One region of the Streptomyces sp. NPDC054770 genome, then DNA from elsewhere that is predicted to be linked to it. Evidence: predicted binding sites of a transcription regulator. Region 1 holds the regulator's gene; each other region holds the start of a gene.
The links. The regulator HspR, encoded in region 1, represses chaperone genes until heat shock. The targets are predictions, from matches to a motif close to TTGAGNNNNNNNNNCTCAA.
Positions count from the first base shown of each region.

Region 2: a site for HspR is predicted at 1,667-1,685, ahead of dnaK (molecular chaperone DnaK). Genes of this name have one in related genera too.
Region 3: a site for HspR is predicted at 2,986-3,004, ahead of lon (endopeptidase La). Genes of this name have one in related genera too.

Region 1 is NZ_JBSHBL010000001.1:223,133-228,806, forward strand. It holds gene ACWGKQ_RS00955 (sugar ABC transporter substrate-binding protein) at 1-281, opposite strand, end outside; gene ACWGKQ_RS00960 (PA14 domain-containing protein) at 575-3,001, shown strand; gene ACWGKQ_RS00965 (heat shock protein transcriptional repressor HspR) at 3,090-3,536, opposite strand; gene dnaJ (molecular chaperone DnaJ) at 3,542-4,717, opposite strand; gene grpE (nucleotide exchange factor GrpE) at 4,754-5,407, opposite strand; gene dnaK (molecular chaperone DnaK) at 5,404-5,674, opposite strand, start outside.
Region 2 is NZ_JBSHBL010000008.1:13,819-19,492, reverse strand. It holds gene dnaK (molecular chaperone DnaK) at 1-1,619, opposite strand, end outside; gene ACWGKQ_RS10080 (OsmC family protein) at 1,759-2,184, opposite strand; gene ACWGKQ_RS10075 (vWA domain-containing protein) at 2,283-4,082, opposite strand; gene ACWGKQ_RS10070 (ATP-binding protein) at 4,079-5,140, opposite strand; gene ACWGKQ_RS10065 (alkaline phosphatase family protein) at 5,300-5,674, opposite strand, start outside.
Region 3 is NZ_JBSHBL010000132.1:4,431-10,104, reverse strand. It holds gene ACWGKQ_RS49885 (lysozyme) at 1-348, shown strand, start outside; gene lon (endopeptidase La) at 543-2,963, opposite strand; gene ACWGKQ_RS49875 (GNAT family N-acetyltransferase) at 3,147-3,950, shown strand; gene ACWGKQ_RS49870 (sulfatase family protein) at 4,255-5,674, shown strand, end outside.

The DNA.
Region 1 (5,674 bases):
TTCTGCATCTGCTTCGCCTGCGTGGGGGCGGACGACCCGGCGTTCTGGTAGTCGACCTTGCCCTGCTTGTTGGTCAGCTCGGCGATCTTCGACTTCATGATCGGGTAGTCGAAGTTGGTGTACCGGGTGTTGATCTTGTCCGGCATCAGCACACCCACCGTGATGTCGTTGCCCTTCGTCGGGGTCGCGGACGTCGACGATCCTGTCGCGTTGAGCACGCCGCAACCGGCAAGCGAAAGGGTCATCGTGGACGCGGCCACAAACATGGCTATACGACGCATACGGGGGCTCACTTCAGGTGCGGTCCGGACGTGGTCTGCTTTGCGACCCAGATGTCTCAAAAGCCAACGCGTACGCCACACCCGGCGTCAAGCGGAACTACTTAACGAGTGCGCAACACCACGCTCAGCTGAACCTGTGAAGACGGAGCGGAATCCTCTCCAAACTCTCTTTACGGACCCTCCATCCAAAGGGAGTTCACGCGGAGGCAAAGATCAGTACAACCAACTCCATTCCTCGCGAGTCGTGATCACCGGCGGCCTGCCCCGCCGTACGGATACGACCAGAGGATCGAATGAAGTCAGCCAGAACCGCCGTGGCCGCCGCCGTGGGCCTCGCCACGGCAGGCACCCTGCTCGGCGCCTCCTCGGCCGCTTCGGCCGCCTCCGCCACCACGACCTGCGCCTCCCCGGTCTACAAGCGGCAGTTGTTCGCGAACACCACGTTCAAGGGCACCCCGAAGAAGACCGCCTGTGACGCCGCGATCGACGAGAGCTGGAGCGGCGCGCCGGCCTCCGGCCTCCCGAAGGACGGCTTCGGCGCCCGCTGGACGGTGACCCGGGACTTCGGCTCCGGCGGCCCCTTCGCCCTCGCCGCCACCGGCCTGGACGGGATCCGGGTGTACGTCGACGGCGTCCGCAAGGTCGACCTGTGGAAGAACACCTCGAAGACGGTGAGCAGGACCGTCGCTGTCACGGTCCCCAAGGGCAGGCACACCCTCCGCGTCGACTACGTCAACTGGACCGGCGCGGCCAAGGTCAAGTTCACGTACACGCCCCGCACTTCGGCGAGCGTCGACAAGGTCGGGCCGCTCGCCCCGGTGGACCCGAAGGTGTCGTACGACGCGAAGACCGGCAAGGCCGCCCTCACCTGGTCGCGGAACAAGGAGATGGACCTCGCCGGGTACAAGGTCTACCGGCGGCTCAAGGGCGGCTCCTTCGGCAAGCCGCTGGCGACGACCGCCTCCGCCTCGTACACCGACACTCCGCCGAGGACCGGCGCCACGTACTACTACGAGGTCCGCGCCCACGACAAGGCGGGCAACCAGTCCGCCGGCAGCACCGACCAGGGCGTCACGACCCCCGACAGGACCCCGCCGGCCGCGCCGTTCGTCGAGATGGACGGCTGCCCGCCCGACCAGCCCTACGCGGCCCCCGAACTCGTCACGACCGCGGCGAACGCGGCCGACATCGTCCTGTACGAGATGCAGCGGCGCGACCCCGTCACGGGCGCCTGGAGCACCGTGTACACCGGCGCCAAGGGCGCGATCTGCGACACCGGTTACCCGGCCGACGGCAGCAGGGTCACCTACCGGGGCCGGGCCCGGGACGCGGCCGGGAACTGGTCCGCGTACTCACCCGCCACCACGTTCACCACCTCCGACCTGACGCCTCCGGCGACCGCCGCCGACGCCCGCGCCGAGTACCGCTCGGGCCTGCCCCACCTGGTGTGGTCGCCGGTCGACGGTGCCGCCGCCTACCAGGTCCTCCAGTACGACCCGGCGACCGGCGGCTGGGTGGACGCCCTGCCCGGCACGAGCACCGGCACCGGCACCGCCGTCCGCACCACGAAGGACACCGACGTCGTCCCGCGCCAGCAGCTCGCGGTCGCGGACACCTACCGGTACGCGGTGCGCTCGGTGGACGCGAAGGGCAACGCGGCGGCCCCGGTGGAGGTCACGCTGACGATGGCGGACCGCGCGGAGGCCGTCGCCCCGTTCCGGACCAGCGCGTACCGGTACGGCGACGGTGTGCTGGTCTACTGGAGCAGCGCCGACCCGTGGACCTTCGACGGCGGCCCGCTGCTGACGTACCGGATCGTCCGCACCGACGTGGTGACCGGTCGGAGCACCACCCTGGACAAGTGCACGCCGTCCAGCGGGACCGACAAGACGCTTCAGGACCCCGACACGTACTGGACCTGGACCGGTGACGACGCCCCCGCGTACGCCGGCCGCAAGCAGATCGACGGCAGCTGCCTCGACCGCACGGGCGAGTCCGAGACGGCGTACGAGTACCGCGTCGTGACCGTCGACCCGTACGGACACTCCTCACAGCCCGGCCCCGCCGCCACGGCGACCACGCCGGACACCGAGCGGCCGGGCCCGGTCGTGGGTCTGACCGCGGAGCGGGTTCCGCTCGGCGTCCGCCTGTCCTGGACCCCGCCCGCCGACGACGACGTCACCGAGTACTACGTGTGGCAGGGCGTCACCGACCCGGACACCGGTGAGACGGTCTGGAAGAAGAACTGCTGGACAAGGAGTTCGGCGGCCACCGAGATCGTCTGCCCGACCGTCCCCGACGGCGCGGCCCACGTCTACCGCGTGGCCGCCGCGGACGGTTTCCATCTGTACGAGAACGAGGGCCCCGACTTCTTCCACACCGTCACCGTCTCGGTCGACCTGCCCGACACCCGGCCGCCCGGCTGGACGGGGACCGGGATCCGCGCGGACGACTACCCGGAGCTGTACGTCGGCTGTTCCGAGAGCTCCGGCCTCGGCGACTGCTCCCGGTTCGCCGCCTACCGCGTGGAGCGCTGGGACCCGGCCTCGGCCGCCTATGTGACCCTGGCCGAGGGCAGGGCGGGAGACAGGTCGTCGTACATGGACACCACGGTGCACGAGGACGCGCTGGGCCTGTACTACTACCGCGTCGTCCGCCTGGACGCCTCGGGCGCCGAGGCCGCGATCACGTCGAGTGCCTACGGCATCTGGGACTACTGACCGCAGGCGACCACTGACCGCAGGCACAGACGAAAGGGGCCCGGAGGTCGATGAACCTCCGGGCCCCTTCACGCAGGGTGCGGTGCCGCTAGTCCTTCGCCTTCTTCGGCCGCCACACCACCAGCGCGCTGGTCTGCTGCACCTCCTGGTACGGGACCAGGTCGCGGCGGTAGGAGGCGTGGACTGCGGCCTCGCGCTGCTGCATCGCGGCCGCCGCGCCGTCGACCGCCGCCTGGAGTTCGGCGACGCGCTGCTGGAGCGCGACGACCTGGTTCTCCAGTTCGATGATGCGCTTGATGCCGGCCAGGTTGATGCCCTCGTCCTGCGACAACGCCTGCACCTGGCGGAGCAGTTCGATGTCGCGGGCCGAGTAGCGGCGGCCCCGCCCGGCCGTGCGGTCCGGGGAGACCAGGCCCAGGCGGTCGTACTGGCGCAGCGTCTGCGGGTGCAGGCCGGAGAGCTGGGCCGCCACCGAGATGACGTAGACCGGGGTCTCCTCGGTCAGTTCATACGGGTTACGCCGACGGCCGTCCATCTCTGTCATGCTCCCTTCGCGGCCTCGAACAGCTCGGCCCGCGGGTCCTCGCCCGCGGTCGCCTCGCGATACGCCTCCAGCGCGTCACGAGCCTTCCCCGACAGGTCCTTGGGGACACTCACCTCGACGGTGACCAGCAGGTCGCCGCGGGTGCCGTCCTTGCGGACCGCGCCCTTGCCACGGGCGCGCATGGTGCGGCCGTTGGGCGTGCCCGGGGGCAGCTTCAGGGTGACCGGCGGCCCGCCCAGGGTCGGGACCCTGACCTCGCCGCCGAGCGCCGCCTCGGTGAAGGTCACCGGGACGGTCACCGTGAGGTTGTCGTCCTTGCGGCCGAACACCGGGTGCACGTCCACGTGGACCATCACGTACAGGTCGCCGGCCGGGCCGCCGCGCTCGCCCGGTGCGCCCTTGCCGCGCAGCCGGATGCGCTGGCCGTCCGTCACCCCGGCGGGGATGCGGACCTGCATGGTCCGGGACGACTTGGCGCGGCCGCTGCCCTTGCAGTCCGGGCAGGGGTTCTCCGCGATCAGGCCGCGGCCCTTGCAGTCCGGGCAGGGGTCGGTGAGCGAGAAGCCGCCGCCGGATCCCCGCGCCACCTGGCCGGTGCCGACGCAGGTCGGGCACACCCGCGGGGTGCCGTTCGCGTCGCCGGTGCCCGAACAGGCCTTGCAGGGGGACTGCGAGGACATCCGCAGCGGGACCGTGGCGCCCTCGATGGCCTCCGTGAAGCTCAGCGTGACCTCGGACTCGATGTCCTGGCCGCGCCGTGGCTGGGTACGGCCGGCCGTGCCGCCGCCCCGGTTGAACAGGCCCCCCAGGACGTCGCCGAACCCGCCGCCGAAGCCGCCCCCGCCCTGCTGTTGCGCGTTGCCCCCGAAGAGGTCGCCCAGGTCGAAGTTGAAGTTGCCGCCGCCCGCGCCCGGCCCCGGGCGGAAACCGCCGTTGCCGAAGAGGGCGCGTGCCTCGTCGTACTCCTTGCGCTTCTTGGGGTCGCCGAGGATGTCGTTCGCCTCGGAGATCTCCTTGAAGCGCTCCTCGGCCTTGGCGTTGCCCTTGTTGGCGTCCGGGTGGAACTCGCGGGCGAGTTTCCGGTAGGCCTTCTTGATCTCGGCCTCGGTGGCGTCCTTGGGGACGCCGAGGACCTTGTAGTAGTCCTTCTCGATGAAGTCCTTGGTGCTCATCCCCGACGCCCCTCCTTCCGCTCGGTCGTTATTACGTCAGCCCTCCTCAGGGCCGTTGTCCTTCTCCTCGGCCGCGGGGGCCTCTTCGGTCCCCTCGGCCTTCACCGGGGTGGCTCCCGGCTGCGGTTCGGCGACCGCCACCCGCGCGGGGCGGATGGTGCGCTCGCCGATGCGATACCCGGGCTGGAGAATCGCCACGCACGTCGTCTCGGTGACGTCCGGCGCGTAGCTGTGCATCAGCGCCTCGTGGATCGTCGGGTCGAAGGGCTCGCCCTCCTTGCCGAACTGCTGCAGCCCCATCTTCGCCGCGACCGTTTCGAGCGACTCGGCCACCGACTTGAAACCGCCGACCAGTTCGCCGTGTTCCCGGGCGCGGCCGATGTCGTCGAGCACCGGCAGGAGTTCGGTCAGGAGGTTCGCGATGGCGATCTCCCGGACCGTGATCCGGTCGCGCTCCACTCGGCGGCGGTAGTTCTGGTACTCGGCCTGGAGGCGCTGGAGGTCGGTGGTGCGCTCGCCGAGCGCGGTGCGTACCTGGTCCAGCTGGGCCGTCAGACCGGCCAACTGTGCGCTTGAGTCCCCGGCCGGGGCCGCCCCCTGGGAGGGAGCGGCCTTCGGCGCGGCGTCGTCGGGGGTGGCGCCGGAGGGGACGTCGGGCTTCTCCTCGAAGCCCGGGGTCTCCTCCGTCACGCGGCACCGTCCTTGCGCTCGTCGTCGACGATCTCGGCGTCCACCACGTCGTCGGCGGCGTCACCGGCAGGCGCGGCGCCGGCGGTGGCCCCGGAGGCCTGGGCGTCGGCGTACATGGCCTGGCCCAGCTTCTGGGAGACGGCCGCGACCTTCTCGGTGGCGGTGCGGATCTCGGCGGTGTCCTCGCCCTTGAGCGTCTCCTTCAGCTCGGCGATGGACTCCTCGACCTCGGTCTTGATCTCGCCCGGGACCTTGTCCTCGTTGTCC
Region 2 (5,674 bases), on a different contig from region 1:
TCGGCCTTCGTGCCGTCCGGCACCCGCTCCTCGTTCTCCCGGAGGAAGTTCTCGGTCTGGTAGACGAGTTGCTCGGCCTGGTTGCGGGTCTCCGCGGCCTCGCGCCGCTTGCGGTCCTCCTCGGCGTACTGCTCGGCCTCCCGCATCATGCGGTCGATGTCGTTCTTGGGCAGGGCGGAACCGCCGGTCACGGTCATCTTCTGCTCACGGCCGGTCGCCAGGTCCTTCGCCGAGACGTGCATGATCCCGTTCGCGTCGATGTCGAAGGCCACCTCGATCTGGGGCACCCCGCGCGGTGCCGGCGGCAGACCGGTGAGGTCGAAGACGCCCAGCTTCTTGTTGTACGCGGCGATCTCCCGCTCGCCCTGGTAGACCTGGATCCCCACCGAGGGCTGGTTGTCGGCCGCCGTCGTGAAGATCTCCGAACGCCGGGTCGGAATCGTGGTGTTGCGCTCGATGAGCTTGGTCATGATGCCGCCCTTGGTCTCGATGCCCAGGGACAGCGGGGTGACGTCGAGCAGCAGCACGTCCTTCACGTCACCGCGGATGACACCCGCCTGGAGGGCGGCGCCGACCGCGACCACCTCGTCCGGGTTGACGCCCTTGTGCGGGTCCTTGCCGGTGAGTTCACGGACCAGGTCGGTGACGGCGGGCATCCGGGTCGAGCCGCCGACCAGGATGACGTGGTCGATCGCCGACAGCCGCACGCCCGCGTCCTTGACGGCCTGATGGAAGGGCTTCTTGCAGCGGTCCAGCAGGTCGGCGGTGAGCTCCTGGAACTGAGCTCGCGTCAGCTTCTCCTCCAGATGCAGCGGCCCCTCCGCGGAGGCGGTGATGTACGGCAGGTTGATGGACGTCTCCGTCGACGACGACAGCTCGATCTTCGCCTTCTCGGCACCCTCGCGCAGCCGCTGCACCGCCATCTTGTCGTTGCTCAGGTCGATGCCGTACTGCCCCTTGAACCGCTGCACCAGATGCTCGACGATCCGCTGGTCCCAGTCGTCGCCGCCCAGCAGCGTGTCGCCGTTGGTGGCCTTGACCTCGATCACGCCGTCGCCGATCTCCAGGAGGGACACATCGAAGGTGCCGCCCCCCAGGTCGAAGACGAGGACCGTCTGCTCCTCGCCCCGGTCCAGGCCGTAGGCCAGCGCGGCGGCGGTCGGCTCGTTGATGATCCGCAGCACCTTCAGGCCGGCGATCTCCCCGGCCTCCTTGGTGGCCTGCCGCTGGGCGTCGTCGAAGTACGCGGGTACGGTGATCACCGCGTCGGTGACGTCCTCACCGAGGTAGGCCTCGGTGTCCCGCTTGAGCTTCTGGAGCACCCGAGCCGACAGCTCCTGAGCCCGGAACCGGGTGCCGTCGACGCTCCCGCTCTCCGGGAACCGCCAGGCCGCGTCGCCCATGTGCCGTTTCACCGAGCGCGCGGTGCGGTCCACGTTGGTCACCGCCTGCCGCTTGGCGACCTCGCCGACCAGCACCTCGCCGTTCTTCGCGAAGGCCACCACCGACGGGGTGGTGCGCGCCCCCTCGGCGTTGGCGACGACGGTGGGCTCACCGCCCTCCAGCAGGGCCACCACCGAGTTCGTCGTACCGAGGTCGATACCGACCGCACGTGCCATGTCCGTCCCCTTTCCGCTCGGGCGCTTCCTCGACTCCAGCACAAAACTTGAGCGAGCCGTTGTCAATGCCGCCGGCCCCGTAAACGACGATGCCGCGCCCCCCGGGGAGAGGGGCGCGGCATCGCGGCGGGTACGACGCTCAGGCGAGCTTCGCGTCCAGGGTGATGGTGGTGCCGGTCAGGGCCTGGCTGACCGGGCAGTTCTTCTTGGCGTCCTCGGCGGCGGCGACGAAGCCGTCCTGGTCCAGGCCGGGGACGGTGCCCTCGACGGTCAGGTGGATGCCGGTGATGCCGGTGCCCGGCTGGAAGGTGACGTCGGCGTTGGTGACCAGCTTGGTGGGCGGGGTGCCGGCACCGGTCAGGGCGTGCGACAGCGCCATGGAGAAGCAGCTGGAGTGGGCGGCGGCGATCAGCTCCTCGGGGCTGGTCTTGCCGTTCGCCTCCTGGGAGCGCGAGGCCCACGTGACGGGCTGCTCGCCGATACCGGAGGAGTCGAAGGTGATGACACCGTTCCCCTCGGTCAGGCTGCCTTCCCAGACGGTGTGTGCGGTGCGCGTGGTGGCCACGGTTGTTCCTTTCGGCGATGAAGGCGAATGAACCGGTTCGCTTGCCCCCATCCGATCACATCCGGGCTCAGCGCACCCGGAAGACTGGCCCTCCGAACTCACCGCACCCGGAAGACAGGCCCCCTTGCACTGAAGGGCAGGCGGGCGCCCTCGGGAATCAGATAGGCGTGCTCCCTGCGGACCCGCAGGACGTCGCACCAGCCGTCGGTGATCACCAGGACCGGGGCGGTGGGCGGGAAGTCGTCCGCGCGCTGCAGGAGGTCGATGCCGGGCTGGAGGACGGTGCCGCCGCGGCCGTGCACCCGGACCCGGCCGGCGATCTCGGTGGTCGGAAGGTAGCCGGCGTCGTGCGGGGCCGCGTCGCAGAAGACGACGCGTGCGGCCGGTACGTCCCGGGCCTCGGCGTAGGAGGCGATCGCGCCGAGGGCCTTGCCGAGCAGGGTGCGGTCCATGGAGCCGGAGGTGTCGAGGACCACGCCGAAGGTGCAGCGGGCGACCTCCTCGGGCGGGAAGTACCGGCCGGCGCGCGGGATGTCCGGGGTGGAGGACTGCCGGCGCGAGGGGCGGGCGTACGACCGTACGGCCTCCGGGCGCGGCACGAACTCGTCGAACCAGCGGGCCAGCCGGGCGTCCCAGGGCAGCGGCGGATGGCTGAGCGCGCGGATCTCCTCGACCAGGCCACCGGGCAGCAGGCCCCGGTCCTGCGTCTGGTGCAGGTCGAGCCCCTGGGACAGTCCCCGGCGGTAGAACTCGTCGAGGTCGACGTAGGCACCGGGCGGCCTGATCGGCGCGCCCAGCACGTCACCGCGCCCCTTGCCGCGCAGCGTGGCGAGCCGCCGCATCCGCCTCAGGTCGACGGCGATCCGGTCGTACACCTCCTCGGCCGACAGGCCCTTCAACTCGGCGTCGTACAGCAGCCCTTCGGGCATCTCACCGACGCGCATCTCGACCAGCCAGCCGTTGATGACGTAGTCGCAGGCGATGTTGAAGAGGTAGGGGTCGCGGGCGCCGAGGCGGTCGCCGTGGCGCAGGGCGGCGTGCAGCATCTCGTGGGCGAGGACGAACCGCCACTCCTCGTCGTCCATCGTCCGCAGCGGGTTGACGTAGATCTCGCCGGCCTCGGGGTCGACGGCGGCGACCGCGATGTCGTGGGCGCGGGCCAGTTCGGCGTCGGCGACCAGTTTGATGCCGGCCGCGATGCCGCCGAGCAGCGGGTAGGAGGAGATGAACCAGCTCAGCGCCTTTTCCCAGGGGCGCAGCGGGGTGGGCGGGCCCGACATGGAGGTGCGGCGGCCGCCGGCCAGGTCCATCGCCCGGGACATGGTGCGGGTCAGCGCGTGCGCGAACCCCACCTGCCAGTCGGGGACCTGACCGGCCCACTGGTTCCAGGAGAGCAGGAGCTGGTCGGGCTCCCCGCCGCTCGTCCCGCCGCGTTCGTACGCGGCCGGGACACCGCCGGTCCGGCGCCAGCCGGCGGCGAGCCGTTCCTCGTCGCCCTCCGGATAGGAGGCGGGCAGGTGGTCGGGGGCTTCGCCGACCGGGAAGGTCTGCAGGAAGCGGTTGACGACGGTGCAGCGGGCGGCGAGGTCGTAGCGATCGGGCTGGGTGCGCGGCCCGGTGGCGGCCGGGAGATGGCCGAAGCCGAGATGGATGGTGCAGTGCGCCAACGCCCAGGCCCACTCGGCGGGTTCGGCCCGCCGAGTGGCGTGCGCGTGCAGCACCCCGTCGGAGTCCGCACGCACCAGCCCCTCCCGGGGCGCGAGTTCACACTTCTCGTGCCGGCAGATCGTGAACTCCACCGCCCGCAGCGCGGGGTTGGCACGCAACAGCTCGACACCGGCCGCGAAGTTCTCGGCGGCGGGGTCCTGCTTCTTGCGAGGGGCGGCGGCCCGGCTCATCGCCGGGCCTCCACCAGCCGGGGCATGTCCCGGGCCGCCTCGATCAGGAACCAGGCGGGCAGGACCGGGTTGCCGTCGGCGTCGGAGGCGATGACGGTCTGAGCGACCTCGACGGAGATCTCGGCGAGCTGCACCAGCAGCGACTTGGCGCGGTACGCGGTCTGCCGGCCGTTCGCCGACATGTGCTCCTTGTCGGCGGGCAGTTCCTTGACCAGCCGCCCCCGGAACGACTCGGCGAGGTAGTACAGCAGGTCGCGGTCCTCGATGCGGGGCGGCCAGCCTGCGTCCCCCTTCAGGATCGCCTCGATCCCGAACCGGCTGCGCACGATCTTGACGTATCCGCAGAAGGCGGTGGCGTGGGCGGGTGTCAGCGTGCCGTGCGCGAGGACCTTCAGCGTCTCCTCGTCCAGGTCGTGCCCGAAGGAGTGCAGGGCGTCGGAGAGCATGTGCCAGGAGCGCGGGGTGGAGAACGGCTCCTCGGTCTTCGGCGGCTTGGACCACAGGTGGTCGGGCCGGTCGGTGAGGTGGTCCAGGATCCACGGGTGGATTCCGTTGCTCGCGGCCCAGGCGAGCCAGTCGTGCGCGGAGGCCTCCAGATGGACGTGGGCCAGCCGGTTGACGAGCGCGGAGGCGATGGGCCGGGCGAGGGCGTTGTCGGTGGCCCGGTTGCCGGCGCCGATCACGATCGACCCCTTGGGCAGCTCGTAGTTGCCGATGCGCCGGTCGAGGATCAGCGAGTAGAACGCCTTCTGCACATCGGGCGTGGCCGCGTTCAGCTCGTCCAGGAACAGGCAGTACGGCTCGTCCCGGGCGATCGACTCGGGCGGACAGAAGACGGACCGCCCGTCCCGGATCTGCGGAACACCGATGAGATCCTCGGGAGCGAGCTGGGTCCCGAGCAGACTCACGCACTCCAACCCGAGCGACTCGGCGAACTCCCGCACCAGCGAGGACTTCCCGATCCCGGGCGCCCCCCAGATGAACACGGGCCGCACGGTGGCGAGCCCGAGGAGGAGTTCGGGTATGCGGGAGGGGGTGACGGATACGGCTGCCTGCAAGAGGCTGCTCCTTGGGGGTGTTCGAGAGGCTTGCGACCCGAACAGTGTGAGCCGGGGCCACGACGAACGCAGCTGAATTTCCAGGAGCCTCGCCTGCAGCGCCCCTTCAGGGGCGCGGGGAACTGCGCGACCAGCCCCCACCCACCCGCACCCAACCGACTACGCGGCCCTCTCCCCCTCCGCAGACAAGGGAACCTGCGGCCCATCCGCCTCCCGAACCCACCGCCGCAGCACCCGATGCACAGCCTCAGCCCCGACGAGGTCCTGACCGCTCTCGACCGGCGCGGAGAGGTCGACCGGCGACAACAGGAACGGCCGCCCCTGCGCACCCCCCAACCCCCCGTGCGACCCGATCTGCTCCTCGAACGCGAGCACCTCGCCGCTCTCCGGGTCGTACCACGAGTTCACCATGATGTCGGCGGTGTGCGGAAAGGAGTGCGTCCGCCGCACGGCATCGGCGGCGCCCGCCCCGAACACGGCCAGCGGCCCCGCAGGGCCGTCGAGCCGGTCGAGCGGGATCTCCGCGCCGTACGC
Region 3 (5,674 bases), on a different contig from region 1:
GTCCTCGACATCGAGTGGAACCCGTACGGCGCCGCGTGCTACGGCAAATCCGCGAGCGGGATGGTCGGCTGGATCACCGACTTCCTGAACCGGTACAAGGCCCGGACCGGCCGGGCCGCGGTCATCTACACGGCCACCAGCTGGTGGACGGACTGCACCGGCAACTACAGCGGTTTCGGCGCCACCAACCCGCTGTGGGTCGCCCGCTACGCCTCGGAGGTCGGCACGCTGCCGGCCGGCTGGTCGACGTACACGATGTGGCAGTACACGTCGACCGGCCCGACGGTCGGGGACCACGACAAGTTCAACGGGGCGCTGGACCGGGTGGTGGCACTGGCCAACGGGTAAGCGCTCGCCGGTCATGCGGTTCGTTCGGCGCGAGCCGGTGGGGGCTGGTCGCGCCCACGCGGCGGAGCCGCACATCGACGCAGCCCAGCGCCCCTTCGGGGCGCGGTTGCGCAGCCGACTTCACCGGGCCCGCACAGGGCGAGGACCCGGGCCCCCTCGCGGGGACCCGGGCCCTCTGCTTCCGGCAGCGTCCGTCACGCCGCTACCGGAACCTCCGGCGCCGCGCCCTTGATGGCGGGCGCGAGCGCCAGCTCCAGGACCTGCCGGACGTCGGTCACGGCGTGGACGTCGAGCTTGTCCAGCACCTCGGCCGGGACGTCGTCCAGGTCGGCTTCGTTGCGCTTCGGGATGATGACGGTCGTCACCCCGGCGCGCTGGGCGGCGAGCAGCTTCTGCTTCACGCCGCCGATCGGCAGCACCCGGCCGGTCAGCGAGACCTCACCGGTCATCGCCACGTCCGTGCGGACCAGCCGCCCGGAGAGCAGCGACGCGAGGGCCGTCGTCATGGTGACGCCGGCGCTCGGGCCGTCCTTCGGGACCGCGCCCGCCGGGAAGTGGATGTGCACGCCCCGGTCCTTCAGGTCGCCGACCGGCAGTTCCAGTTCGGCGCCGTGCGAGCGGAGGAAGGACAGGGCGATCTGCGCGCTCTCCTTCATCACGTCACCCAGCTGACCGGTGAGGGTCAGACCCGCCGCGCCCGTCTCCGGGTCGGCCAGGGACGCCTCGACGAAGAGGACGTCCCCGCCGGCGCCGGTGACCGCGAGGCCCGTCGCCACACCCGGGACCGCCGTGCGGCGCTCGGCCGGGTCCTGGGCGGACTCGGGCACGTGGTGCGGCCGGCCGATCAGGGCGCGCAGGTCCTCGTCCCTGATCGTGAACGGCAGCTCCCGCTCGCCCAGTTCGTGCTGGGCCGCGACCTTGCGCAGCAGCCGGGCGATCGACCGCTCCAGGGTGCGCACGCCCGCCTCGCGGGTGTACTCGCCGGCGAGCTTGCGCAGCGCGCTCTCGTCGAGGACCACCTCGTCGTCGGCGAGCCCCGCCCGCTCCAGCTGGCGCGGAAGCAGGTGGTCACGGGCGATGACGACCTTCTCGTCCTCGGTGTAGCCGTCCAGGCGGACCAGCTCCATGCGGTCGAGCAGGGCCTCCGGGATGGCCTCCAGGACGTTGGCGGTGGCGAGGAAGACGACGTCGGACAGGTCGAGTTCGACTTCCAGGTAGTGGTCGCGGAAGGTGTGGTTCTGCGCCGGGTCGAGGACTTCGAGCAGGGCCGCGGCCGGGTCGCCCCGGAAGTCGGACCCCACCTTGTCGATCTCGTCGAGCAGGACGACCGGGTTCATCGAACCGGCCTCCTTGATCGCCCGCACGATCCGGCCGGGCAGCGCACCGACGTACGTACGGCGGTGACCGCGGATCTCGGCCTCGTCCCGGACGCCGCCGAGCGCGACCCGGACGAACTTCCGCCCCATCGCGTGGGCGACGGACTCACCCAGGCTGGTCTTGCCGACACCGGGCGGACCGACGAGCGCCAGCACGGCACCGCCACGGCGGCCGCCGATGACTCCGAGCCCCCGGTCGCTACGGCGCTTGCGCACCGCCAGGTACTCGGTGATCCGCTCCTTCACGTCCTCCAGGCCCGCGTGTTCGGCGTCCAGGATCGCCTTGGCGCCCTGGATGTCGTAGGCGTCCTCGGTCCGCTCGTTCCACGGCAGTTCGAGCACCGTGTCCAGCCAGGTGCGGATCCACGAGCCCTCGGGCGACTGGTCGCTGGACCGCTCCAGCTTGTCGACCTCCTTGAGGGCGGCCTCGCGGACCTTCTCGGGCAGGTCGGCGGCCTCCACGCGGGCGCGGTAGTCGTCGGACTCCTCGCCGTCCTTGGCGGCGTCGCCGTTCAGCTCGCGCAGCTCCTTGCGGACCGCCTCCAGCTGGCGGCGGAGCAGGAACTCGCGCTGCTGCTTGTCGACGCCCTCCTGGACGTCCTTGGCGATGGTCTCGGCCACGTCCTGCTCGGCGAGGTGGTCGCGGAGCTGCTGGGTGGCGAGCTTGAGCCGGGCGACCGGGTCGGTGGTCTCCAGGAGCTCGATCTTCTGCTCGGTGGTCAGGTAGGGCGAGTAACCGGAGTTGTCGGCGAGCTGGGACACGTCGTCGATGGCCTGCACCCGGTCCACGACCTGCCAGGCGCCGCGCTTGCGCAGCCAGGCGGTGGCGAGGGCCTTGTACTCCTTGACCAGTTCGGTGACATGACCGGGCACCGGGTCCGGGACGATCTCGTCGATACGGGTGCCCTCCACCCACAGAGCGGCACCCGGGCCGGTGGTACCGGCGCCGATGCGCACCCGGTAGCGGCCGCGGATCAGCGCGCCCGGGTCACCGTCGGCCAGACGGCCGACCTGCTCCACAGTGCCGAGCACACCGGTGCTCGGGTAGGTCCCGTCGATACGCGGCACCAGCAGCACCCTGGGCTTGCCGGGCTCGGTACGGGCGGCGGCCTGCGCTGCCTCCACGGCGGCACGTACATCAGCGTCCTTCAGGTCCAGCGGGACCACCATCCCGGGCAGCACGACCTCGCCGTCGAGAGGCAGCACAGGGAGGGTGAGTGATGCGGACGTCGAAGCCATGATCTCCCCTTCGGCAGTCAACTTGAGTTATGCCGACTCAATGCATGTGAGCCACCGAATGTTCCCAGGGGTACGTTCGCTGTGAGCGATCGGCTGCTGACCTGGCCGTACCGGGCGTACGGCCGATGCCCACGACCGGAAAACAGTTGATCGGCTCGGGCTCATTCCCCGTACGGTCGGCCGGTGACCGACACCGACACCACCGCGGCCCTGCTGGCCGCCTACGACGCCCAGATGCGCGCCGTCCAGCCCGTCCCCGCGCCCGGGATCACCTACGAGCACGACGGCCCCGTCCTCCGGGTCGTGGGCCAGCACCGGGGCTTCGTGACCGGGCCGCGCGACTGGGGCGGGGTGCGCGGCCCCGAGCTGGACGCGCTGATCGCCAGGCAGCGGGACTTCTTCGCGGCGCGCGGGGAGGCGGTGGAGTGGAAGACGCGCGGGCACGACGACCCGGCGGACCTCCCCGACCGGCTGCACGCGGCGGGCTTCGTGCCCGAGCCGCGGGAGACGGTCGTGATCGCCCTGGTCGAGGACCTGGCCGTGGCCGCCCCCGCCCTCCCCGCGGGCGTGACGCTGCGCCGGGTCACCGCCGACGCGGACCTGGACCGCATCGCCGCGCTGGAGACCGCGGTGTGGGGCGAGGACATGGCATGGATCGCCGGGTACCTGAGGGGCCTGCTCGCGGTGGACCCGGACGGCACCGAGATCTATGTCGCCGAGGCCGCCGGAGAGGTCGTCTCGGCGGCCTGGGTGGCCTTCCGGTCCGGCACGGACTTCGCCATGCTGCTGGGCGGCTCCACCCTGGCCGACTGGCGCGGCAAGGGCATCTACCGCGCCCTGGTGGCCCTCCGGGCAACCCGCGCGGCGACCCGGAACACCCCCTACCTCCTGGTGGAGGCCTCGGCCGACAGCACCCCGATCCTGAAGCGCCTGGGCTTCACGGCAGTAACGACAACGACCCCGTACGTCTGGACCCCGACCAACTGAAACGCACCCCAAAGGGACGCGGGACCGTTTTTGACATGCGGCTGAAACGCGCCCCATAGGGGCGCGGGGAACTGCGCGACCAGCCACGACGAACCTGCACCCGGCACCCGACCGGCACCCCCTACGGCGAGTGGCCCCGCCAGGCCCGGCACCACCGAACAACGCCGTCGGCGCCGAACACCGCCACGACTCCGCAAGGGCACCGCCACACCACCGCAACGCAACTCACAGGAAGAGAGCCGAAACTGCCAGCGGACTCACAGTGAACGGCGAGGGCGGCACGCAACGGGGTTCGGGGGAACACATGGGTGAGAAGCAGCCGACGCCCAAGCGGCCGGCCCGCCGTGCCGTGCTCACCGGCGCCGCCGTAGTCGCGGCCGGCACCGCCGTCCCGTTGACCCTGCGCGCCGTCGACGACGACGGCGCCGACACCCCCGCCCCCGCCCCCACCCGCACCGCCCCCGCGGCCCCCGCGGCCCCCGCCGCAAGCCGCCCCCCGGCCCCGTCGGCCTCCCCCCTCCCCCGTACCGACCCGCGCCCCAACATCCTCTTCGTCCTCACCGACGACCAGCCCAAGGAGACGGACTGGGCGATCCACCGTACCGCCGACTGGCTGGGCGGGCAGGGTGTGACGTTCGCGCGGGCACATGCCAACACCCCGCTCTGCGCGCCCTCCCGGGCCTCGATCATGTCGGGGCGGTACGCGCACCATCACGGCGTCCTCGACACCCGCCACCCGTACCACCTCGACCAGCACACCACCATGCAGCGCCAGTTGCACGAGGCCGGCTACCGCACCGGCCTGTTCGGCAAGTACCTCAACTACTGGCACACCGGCGACAACCCGCCGCACTTCGACGAGTGGCTGCTCCAGGAACCGGTGGCGTACTACAACGGCCACTACAACGACAACGGCACGGTCCGGAACATCCCCGGCTACAACACCCACGTCATCAGGGACCGCGCCCTCGCCTTCATCGACGGCTCGCGCACCGACACCCGGCCCTGGTTCGCGTACGTCGCCACCCGCAGCGCGCACGAACTCAACATCCCGGAACGGAAGTACACGCACGCGCGCGTGCCGGAGTGGCCGGGCCGGCCCTCCGTGTTCGAGAGCGACAAGAGCGACAAGCCGCCGTTCCTGCGCACCGCGAAGCACACCTACGACCAGGGAAAGGCGCTGCGCGGACGCCAGTTGCGCACCCTGCTGTCGGTGGACGACGCGATGCGGGACTTCCAGGACAAGCTGCGCGCGCTGGGGCAGCTGGAGAACACGCTCGTGCTGTTCACCAGCGACCACGGGCTGTGCTGGGCGGACCACGGCTGGCTGCGCAAGTCGGTGCCGTACCAGCCGAGTCTGGAGGTGCCGTTCTGGCTGTCCTGGCCCGCGCACGGCCTGGGCAGGGGCACCGTGGACGACCGGCTCACCGGCCATGTCGACATCGCCCCGACCCTGCTGGACGCGGCCGGGATCACCCCGGACACCCCGCACGACGGCCACTCGCTGCTCGACACCCGCAACGACCGCGACCGGCTCCTCGCCGAGTGGTGGTGGAACCGGCAGGACCAGGAGCCGATCCACACCTGGGCCACCCACGTCGGCAGATCTACGCAGTACACGGAGTACTACCGCACCCGCCTGGACGGGCAGGGCCGGGCCACGCAGGGCGACGGCGCGGTCCTCTTCCGCGAGTTCTACGACCTGGCCGCCGACCCGTACCAGC